One region of the Noviherbaspirillum phoenicis genome, then DNA from elsewhere that is predicted to be linked to it. Evidence: predicted binding sites of a transcription regulator. Region 1 holds the regulator's gene; the other holds the start of a gene.
What was found. The regulator sigma-54, encoded in region 1, starts transcription at its own class of promoters, with help from an activator protein. The targets are predictions, from matches to a motif close to TGGCANGNAANCTGCTTT.
Positions count from the first base shown of each region.

Region 2: ABC383_RS20725 (TorF family putative porin) is a predicted target of sigma-54. The motif match lies at 2,756-2,773, and genes of this name have one in related genera.

Region 1 is NZ_JBDFLX010000001.1:3,635,430-3,639,662, reverse strand. It holds gene ABC383_RS16310 (KdsC family phosphatase) at 1-507, shown strand, start outside; gene lptC (LPS export ABC transporter periplasmic protein LptC) at 504-1,100, shown strand; gene lptA (lipopolysaccharide transport periplasmic protein LptA) at 1,146-1,700, shown strand; gene lptB (LPS export ABC transporter ATP-binding protein) at 1,702-2,445, shown strand; gene ABC383_RS16290 (RNA polymerase factor sigma-54) at 2,458-3,942, shown strand; gene hpf (ribosome hibernation-promoting factor, HPF/YfiA family) at 4,018-4,233, shown strand, end outside.
Region 2 is NZ_JBDFLX010000002.1:253,633-257,865, forward strand. It holds gene ABC383_RS20715 (hypothetical protein) at 1-1,175, shown strand, start outside; gene ABC383_RS20720 (hypothetical protein) at 1,212-1,733, opposite strand; gene ABC383_RS20725 (TorF family putative porin) at 1,810-2,709, opposite strand; gene ABC383_RS20730 (hypothetical protein) at 2,850-3,047, opposite strand; gene ABC383_RS20735 (class I SAM-dependent methyltransferase) at 3,262-3,891, shown strand.

The sequences.
Region 1 (4,233 bases):
CGGGCACGCCGCATCCGGCTGATGGTGTTCGATGTCGATGGCGTGCTGACCGACGGCAGCCTGCATTTCGGCGCGGACGGCGAAATGATCAAGACCTTCAATGTGCTGGACGGCCACGGCATCAAGCTGCTGCAGCAGTCGGGCGTCATCACCGCCATCATCAGTGCGCGCCAGTCGGCGCTGGTGGCGCGGCGCGCGGCCGATCTCGGCATTACCCATGTGCAGCAGGGCGTGCATGACAAGCTATCGGGTTATCAAGCGTTGCTGGCCGAATGCGGCGTCGAGGCCGAGGCCAGCGGCTTCATCGGCGACGACGTGATCGACCTGCCGGTGCTGACCCGCGTGGGCTTTGCCGCCAGCGTGCCGAACGGCCATCCCGAGGTGCGCTCGCGGGTGCATTACGTCACCACCGCCGGCGGCGGCCGGGGCGCCGTGCGCGAACTGTGCGACTTCATCCTGCGGGCGCAGGGCAATTACGAGGCGGCGCTGGCGCCGTATCTGAGATGAAACAGGATCGCCGCCGCTTCAGCATGGCGCCGATGCTGCTGCTGGTCACGCTGATGGCGCTGGGCAGCTTCTGGCTGCTGCAGATCATGCGCACGCCGGACAACGGCGGCGGCCCGGCGGCGGCGCGCACCGAACCCGATTACTACGTCGACAATTTCAATTTCGTGCGGCTGTCCGCCACTGGCGAGGCGCAGTACAACATCGCCGGCAAGCGCATGGTGCACAATCCGGCCGACGACACGCACACGATCGATTTGCCTGTGATTAACAGCCTTTCGCGCGAGAGGCCGCCGATGACAGCCCGCTCGGAGCGGGCCATCGTGGAACCCGGTGGCGTCAAGATTCACATGTATGACGATGTCAAGATAGATCGCCCGAAAACGCCGCAGGCGGAAAATTTCCACCTGGAGTCCGACTACCTGATGATCTTGCCCGACGAGGACATCATGCGCACCGACAGGCCGGTGCGCCTCACCCTGGGCGGCTCGACGCTCAACGGCGCGGGCATGGTGGCCAACAATGCCACCGGCGAACTCAGCCTTGCCAGCCGGGTCCAGGCAACCCTGCCGCCGCGCCAGACCGCCGTCCGCTGAAAGCGCGACCGGACAATCAACAACGCATTTCCTTAGAGAAGAGTGATGAAACAACTTCACGCATGGTTCATTCTGCTGATAGGCATGGCCGCGGCGGGCAGCTCGCTGGCTGAAAAGGCCGACATGACCAAGCCAACCAACATCGAGGCTAATCAGATGGCCTACGACGACGTCAAGCAGATCAATACCTTCACCGGCGATGTGGTGCTCACGCGCGGCACCCTGATATTGAAAGCCGACCGCATGGTCGTCACCCAGGACCCGGCCGGCTACCAATACGCCACCGTCTACGCCAAGCGCGGCGAGAAAGCCACTTTCCGGCAAAAACGCGATGGCGGCCCGAACCTCTGGATCGAAGGCGAAGCGGCCGACCGCATCGAGTACGACACCAAGACCGAGGTCGCGAAGTTCTATGTGAACGCCAAGATCCGTCTTCTCGAAGGCGCCAGCCCGACCGACGAGGTCGAAGGCGAATTCATTTCCTACGACAGCAAGCAGGAGTTTTACTCGGTCAACAACACGCCCAGCAGCACCAGCAAGGCCGGCGCCGGACGCATCAAGGCCATCATCCAGCCACGCAACGACACCAAGGCGCCCTGAGATGGAGAACAGCATTCTCAACGTGCAGGGCCTGCAAAAAAGCTATGGCGCGCGCCAGGTGGTGCGTGATGTCTCCCTGCATGTCGAAAGCGGCCAGGTGGTCGGATTGCTGGGGCCGAACGGCGCCGGCAAGACCACGTCGTTCTACATGATCGTCGGCCTGGTGCCGTCCGACGCCGGCGCCATCGACCTGGACGGCGTCGACATCTCGCGCCTGCCGATCCACCGCCGCGCCGTGCTGGGCCTGTCCTACCTGCCGCAGGAAGCATCGGTATTTCGCAAGCTTACGGTGGAGGAAAACATTCGCGCGGTGCTGGAGCTGCAGCGCTATGAAGGCAAGCCGCTGTCGAAGGAACAGATCGCGAACCGGCTCAATGCCCTGCTCTCCGAACTGCAGATCGAAAAGCTGCGCGACAACCAGGCGATGTCGCTCTCCGGCGGCGAACGCAGGCGCGTTGAAATCGCGCGCGCCCTGGCTACCAGCCCGCGCTTCATCCTTCTGGATGAGCCCTTTGCCGGCGTCGATCCGATCGCCGTCATCGAAATCCAGCGCATCGTGCGCTTCCTCAAGGAACGCAATATCGGCGTGCTGATCACGGACCACAATGTCCGCGAGACGCTGGGCATTTGCGACCATGCCTACATCATCAACCAGGGCGTAGTGCTGGCCAGCGGCCGCCCGGACGACATCATTGCCGACGAGTCGGTGCGCCGCGTCTATCTCGGCGAGCACTTCCGGATGTGAGAAAAGGCAAAAATGAAACAGACACTTCAACTCCGCGTATCCCAGCATCTCGCGCTGACGCCGCAACTGCAGCAGTCGATCCGGCTGCTGCAGCTTTCAACGCTGGAACTGCATCAGGAACTGGAACAGATCCTGTCCGAGAATCCGCTGCTTGAACGTCTGGATGATCCACTTGACCATTCGATCAGGCTGCTCGCCGACGGCTCCGTCAGCAGCGCGCCGACTTCCACGCCAAGCGGCGACGCACCTGCTTCCGACGCTGCCCCTGCCACGGAAGGCGAAGGCGGTTTCGAAGCCGGCGAGGGTGGCGGCGAAGGCAGCGATAGCGGCGCCGACGCCGACTGGAGTTTCGACGACGTTGCTCGCACCTCCAAGGCCCCGGAAGACGACGATGCCCGCCCGCAGATGGAAGCGCATGAGCTGACCCTGCGCGAGCATCTGCTGGAACAGATGCGCGTAACTGTCCAGAATCCGCGCGACCGGGCGCTGGTTGAACTGGTGATCGACGCGCTGGATGACAACGGTTATCTGACCGAGCCGCTGGAAGAGATCCACGCCCGCCTGCCGGAGGAACTGGAAGTCGAGATCGAGGAGCTGTCGATGGCGCTGAAGCTGCTGCAAAGCTTCGACCCGGCCGGCGTCGGCGCGCGCGACGCGTCGGAGTGCCTGGCGCTGCAGATCCGGCGCATGCCGCGCGTTCCCATGGTGACGCGCCGCACCGCACTGCAGATCGTCGAGAAGCACTTGCAGCTGTTTGCGCAGCGCGACTTCAACAAGCTGAAGAAGAGCCTGGACTGTGACGAGGAAGACCTGCGCGAGGCGCAGGCAGTGATCCGGCAATGCAATCCGCACCCTGGCGCCATGTTCGCCAGCGACGCGTCGGACTATGTCGTGCCCGACGTGATCGTCAAGCGCGGCAAGAACGGCTGGCAGGTGATGCTCAATCATGACGTCATGCCGCGCCTGCGCGTCAATGCGCTGTATGCCAACATCCTCAAGCAGAGCAAGGGCGAAGGCTCGATGAGTTCGCAGCTGCAAGAAGCGAAATGGCTGATCAAGAACATGCGCCAGCGTTTCGATACCATCCTGCGCGTCGCCCAGGCCATTGTGGACCGCCAGCGCAACTTTTTCTCCCATGGCGCAGTGGCAATGCGACCTCTTGTGTTACGAGAAATAGCTGATACACTGGGTTTACACGAAAGCACCATCTCGCGTGTGACCACACAGAAATACATGCTCACGCCGCATGGCATGTTCGAGTTGAAGTACTTCTTCGGCAGCCATGTTGCAACCGATGCAGGCGGCGAAGCCTCATCGACTGCAATCCGGGCGTTGATCAAACAACTCATAGGAGCCGAAGACCCGAAGAACCCATTTTCCGATAGTCGCATCGCAGAAATGCTGGCGGAACAGGGTATGGTAGTAGCACGCCGTACCGTCGCAAAATATCGGGAAGCCCTGAAAATCCCTCCAGTCAATCTGCGCAAGTCCTTGTAGTTCTTTGCAGCATGTAACTCGCTGACATGTTTCATCCTCAGTGAAACCTCTGCCGGCCTTTCACAGGAGCGTAGTATGAATCTCACCATCAGTGGACATCATCTCGAAGTGACTCCCGCAATTCGTGAATACGTGCAAGGCAAGCTTGAGCGGATCAAGCGCCATTTCGATCATGTCATTGATATAGCGGTCATCCTGGCCGTTGATAACCTCCCTGAGAAAGAAAGGCGCCAGCGCGCCGAAATCACCCTGAGGCTACGGGGCAAGGATGTGCATGTGGCCAGCATCGCA
Region 2 (4,233 bases), on a different contig from region 1:
TGTTCCAGTCTCTCTGGGCCTGCAGCGCCGGACGCTCGGCCGGCGCTGTTCATGCCGCGTCGCAAGCCCTGATGCCCGCCGCAAGGAGGATGGTCCGCCGCGCGCCCCTTGTCGCCCCATCCGCCCCAGCCAGGCCGCCAGTCCGCACGGCGGCGACCACGCCGATCCGGCCAGCACAGTCGCCGCAGCACATTCCCTGCGACTATCAGAGCGAACTGGACATGGCCGATATCGACAGGGAAGCGGTCATCCTCATTGCCCATGAGGGCAGGCTGTTTTCACTGTCGCCGGCATGCCGTCGATGGCTGGCGGAACTGGACGGGAAACAGCATGCCGGGGAAGGGCGCTTCAGCAAGGTGCCGTATCAGGGCCAGACCGTGCTCCTGGCGCGAGCAGAGCAGGCGTCCATGCATGGGCATCTGGATGCGGCGGCAATCCGCAGGCTGGGCGAGGTGTATGACGCGGCTGTCCAGTTAGCCATTGCGCAGAACAGGCCAATCTGCCTGACCGACCTGTTCGATTATGATCCGCGCACGGCGGATCAATGCGTGGAAGCCATGCTGGCGCCGATCCGGCGCTGCTACCGGGAAGGCCGGCAGCCAGCCATCCACATCCGGGTGACTTCGTCCCGGCTGCGGGAAACCATCATCACTGCGCTCAAAGTGCTGTTGTCGACGCAGCCGGCAGAGCGGCCAGCGGTGGAAGTCATCGACTGCCTGACCGAGGCCGACCGGCAACTGCCTGGCCTGATGATGATCAGCCGCGATTCCGCCGATCCGCTGAATAGGGCTGTGGCGCGGCGCCATGCGCAGCAGGCCGGAGCGGCAAGGGCTGGCGCCGCTGCGGCGTCCCGGGTCGTGCCGCGCAAGCTGCTGGGCAGCCAGGCCCGAACGCATCTCTACTACCTTGCCCAGCCTTGCCCGCTGAAGAACGGCTTGCCGGACGGAGCGCGCATCGCAGACGAATACACGACCCTGTTTCACGAGGCCAGGCAACACCAGTGCATGCTCGTCACGCTCGAGGTCCTGTCGGAAACACCGGGACACGAAGGCTCTTCGGTTGCCGCCCTGTCGGCGGCCATCATGGCCGCCCGTGCCATCATCCCCGCGCTGAAGGTGCGCATCGTGACCAGGAATAAAAAGATCAGGAACAACATGCAGAAGGCCATTCTCTAGCCGAGAGGCTGCTGTCAGCCGGGGCAGCGCTTCCGGTCAGAAGCCAAAATCCTTCTTCGCCTCGCCTTGCTCTTCGCCCGCGCTGTCCCGCGTACGCCGGCTTTCCAGCACCAGCAGATACTTGTGCACCCCGAGCACTTCCCGGATCAGGGTGACGCCGACCGCTGCATCCCGTGGGGTGAACTGGCGCACATTGCGGCTTACGCCCGGTTCAGGCGGCAATGGCGCACCGAACACCGTGGTCACCGCCTCCTCGAAAGCCTTGAGGTTGTCCTCGCCCGTTGCCGAGCGCAGTTCCACCCGCACCAGCCTGTCGCTTTCGAAGCAATACAGCACGCCGAACAGCTGGGCCTCGCCCAGGCGCAACTCTTCCCTGCGGTTGCCATAACAGCCGGGCGGATTGCTGACAGCGATCGCGTTGGGCAGGCGCGTCACCGGATCGCCCCATTTCATGCCGCGAAAACCATCGGGCACATTGGCATGGGCCAGGCACGCGAAAGCCTGCAGCAGGCTGCAGGCGACGATGTTACGCACAAGGTGACGATGACGGCGACGCATCGGGCGTGGACTCCCCAGTCAAGCGGTCGGGGGCTGATTCTAGCACCCGCCGCCCGCCGCCTAGCCCGCCCGGGGGTCAGAAGCCGTAGCTGATGCTGGCCACCACCTTGTTGTCCTGCTTGATGCCGAAGCGCGTCTTGCCGGCGATGATGGCCTGCAGGCCCCAGGTCAGCGGCGTGTCCAGGATGGGCTGGGTGAAGCCCAGTATCAGGTGCCGGAAGCCGCTGGAGATCGGCGTGTTGCCGGCGTAGCAGCCATTGACGTTGAAGGCGCTGCCGCCGCCGCAACTCGTGTTGGTGAGGGTGTCGGTGGTGCCAAGGAATTTGCCTTCCTTCTTGTAGACGTAGCCGCCCAGGCTGCCCAGGAAGGTGATCCTGTACGGCAGCGCATGGGTGTAGTTCAGGGTGACGTAGGTGTCGCCCTTGTTGCCCCACACGACATCGTTGAGCAGGGTCTGCGCCGACAGCGCAAAGTCGCCGTAGGCCAGGCCCAGCTTGGTTTCGAAGGCGTTGGCGTGCTTGCCGTTGATGTAGTAATAGCCGGTCAGCCCGGCGGTATAGCCCAGGTCGCCGGCCTTGCCGTTGTAGCCGGCGTAGAAATCGTTCTCGACCGACTTGTCGTTCTGGAAGCCGCTGACGATGTTGCGGTCGTCGTAAGAGCGGCCCAGCTGCTTGTACGAGTAGTTGATGCTGGAGGCAAAGTAACCGGCGTAAAACCCGCTTTCATGCACGAAGTCCAGGCCGCCCTGCAGCGCCGGGCGGTCGGACTCGGGCGCGTCGGCCACCTTGTTGCCCAGGGTGGGCAATGCGTTGCCGTACGTCGTGGTGGCGCCGCGCAGGTAGTAGCGTGACACCAGGTCGATATGGCCCGTGACCGTATAAGGCGCGGCGGGTGGGTCGGCAGGCGCATCGGCGGCGAAGGCGCTGCAGGCTGCGGTCATCGAAAATAAGGCGGCGAGGGAAATCCTGGCAGTCATTGCGGTTGGCTCCTGTTGATGGATGTCTTATTGCTTCACGTCCACCTTAGCGAGATGCATGCCATGCAATCCGCTGACGCAACAGGAATGAAAGGACGGAAAGGCAAGTTGCAGGTGCGCTGCACGCCACGCTGGTGCATTCACGCACCTTCGTATGGCGCGGCTGCCTGACGGCCGGACCTGGGCTGCCGGGCCGCCAGAAATGCCAGGCAGGCCGGCGTCTGCGCGCTGCATTGGCCGGATAGGCCGGGCCGGAAGACCAGCAGCAGGAGAGCGCCGCGCAGCAATGCGCCGCCGGCGCGAAGGGGTTTCAGTGGGCTGAATCGGTTGGCTTGCATGCAGACTCCTGGCGCGAAAAAAGCAGGCCCGTGACGGGACGGGCACGACGTAGCGGGATCGCACGAAACATGCCAGCCGGACGGCGATTCCAGCCGCCGGCTGCGCTGCGCCGGCCTTCAGCGCAACCGGGCTGCATTTCGCCACAACCATCGAACTAAGCAGCACCGCCGACGGTCCATCGGCAAGGCAAACAACCGGAGCTTCAGCACCTCTATGAGTACGACCCCGACCGCGGGCCAGTCCGGCCCGCAGAGTGAGTCGACCGGCAATGGCAGCCACCTGCATGGCTGCCCGGCAGCGCAGCAGTCATGGCGTGCGCACTACCGAGCCGGCCTATGGGATGATCTGGACAGCGCGGAACAGCCCGCGCCTTATCTGACGATCTGCGAACTTTATCAACGGCATGTGGGCGATGGCGCCCTGCTCGACATCGGCTGCGGCGGCGGCATGCTGTACCGCTATCTGACCGAGCACGCCGGCCTGGAGAGCGGCTCCTACACCGGCGTCGATGTTGCCGACGACGCCGTGCGCCGCGCCACCGCCAGCTTTCCCGGCGTCAGGGTCAGCCGGCGCAATTACGACTGCGAGACGGTGGGCAGCCGCTTCGACTGCGTGATCTTCAACGAATCCCTGCAGTGCTTCGATGATCCGCAGGCCATCCTGGAAAAATGCGCCCGCGACAACCTGCATCCCTGCTCGGTGCTGATCGTGGCGATGTCCGGCTGGGAACATGCAGCGCTGTGGCAACTGCTGGAGCGCCGTTACCAGCTGCTGGACGATCAGGACGCGCGCGGCGACGACGGCCGCGCATGGACGGTCCGCGCCTACAAGATGCCGTGCTGAATTGACCCGGCAGAGGGCATCTAGGAGCCTGTCGCACCGTCAGGAAGCGCGGCAAGCAGCCGCTTGCCAACCGTAAACCGTGCCGCCAGCCACTGCGCCGGCTCTGACCGCACCCATAAGGGATTTCCACGCTGGTCGAACCCAAGCGCCGCCAGACTGTCCATGCAATGCGTACGGACGGCGCTGTCACGCGCAAGGCAAGCCAGACGGGCAAAAAAAACCCGCTCACAGGGAGCGGGTAAATCCATCCTTTGGGAGGGTGGAGGAGACAGGTGCAACTATATCCTCTCCACCCGGGCAAATAAAATTCCGTGTTTCAATACCCGTTATATGAAATGTTGA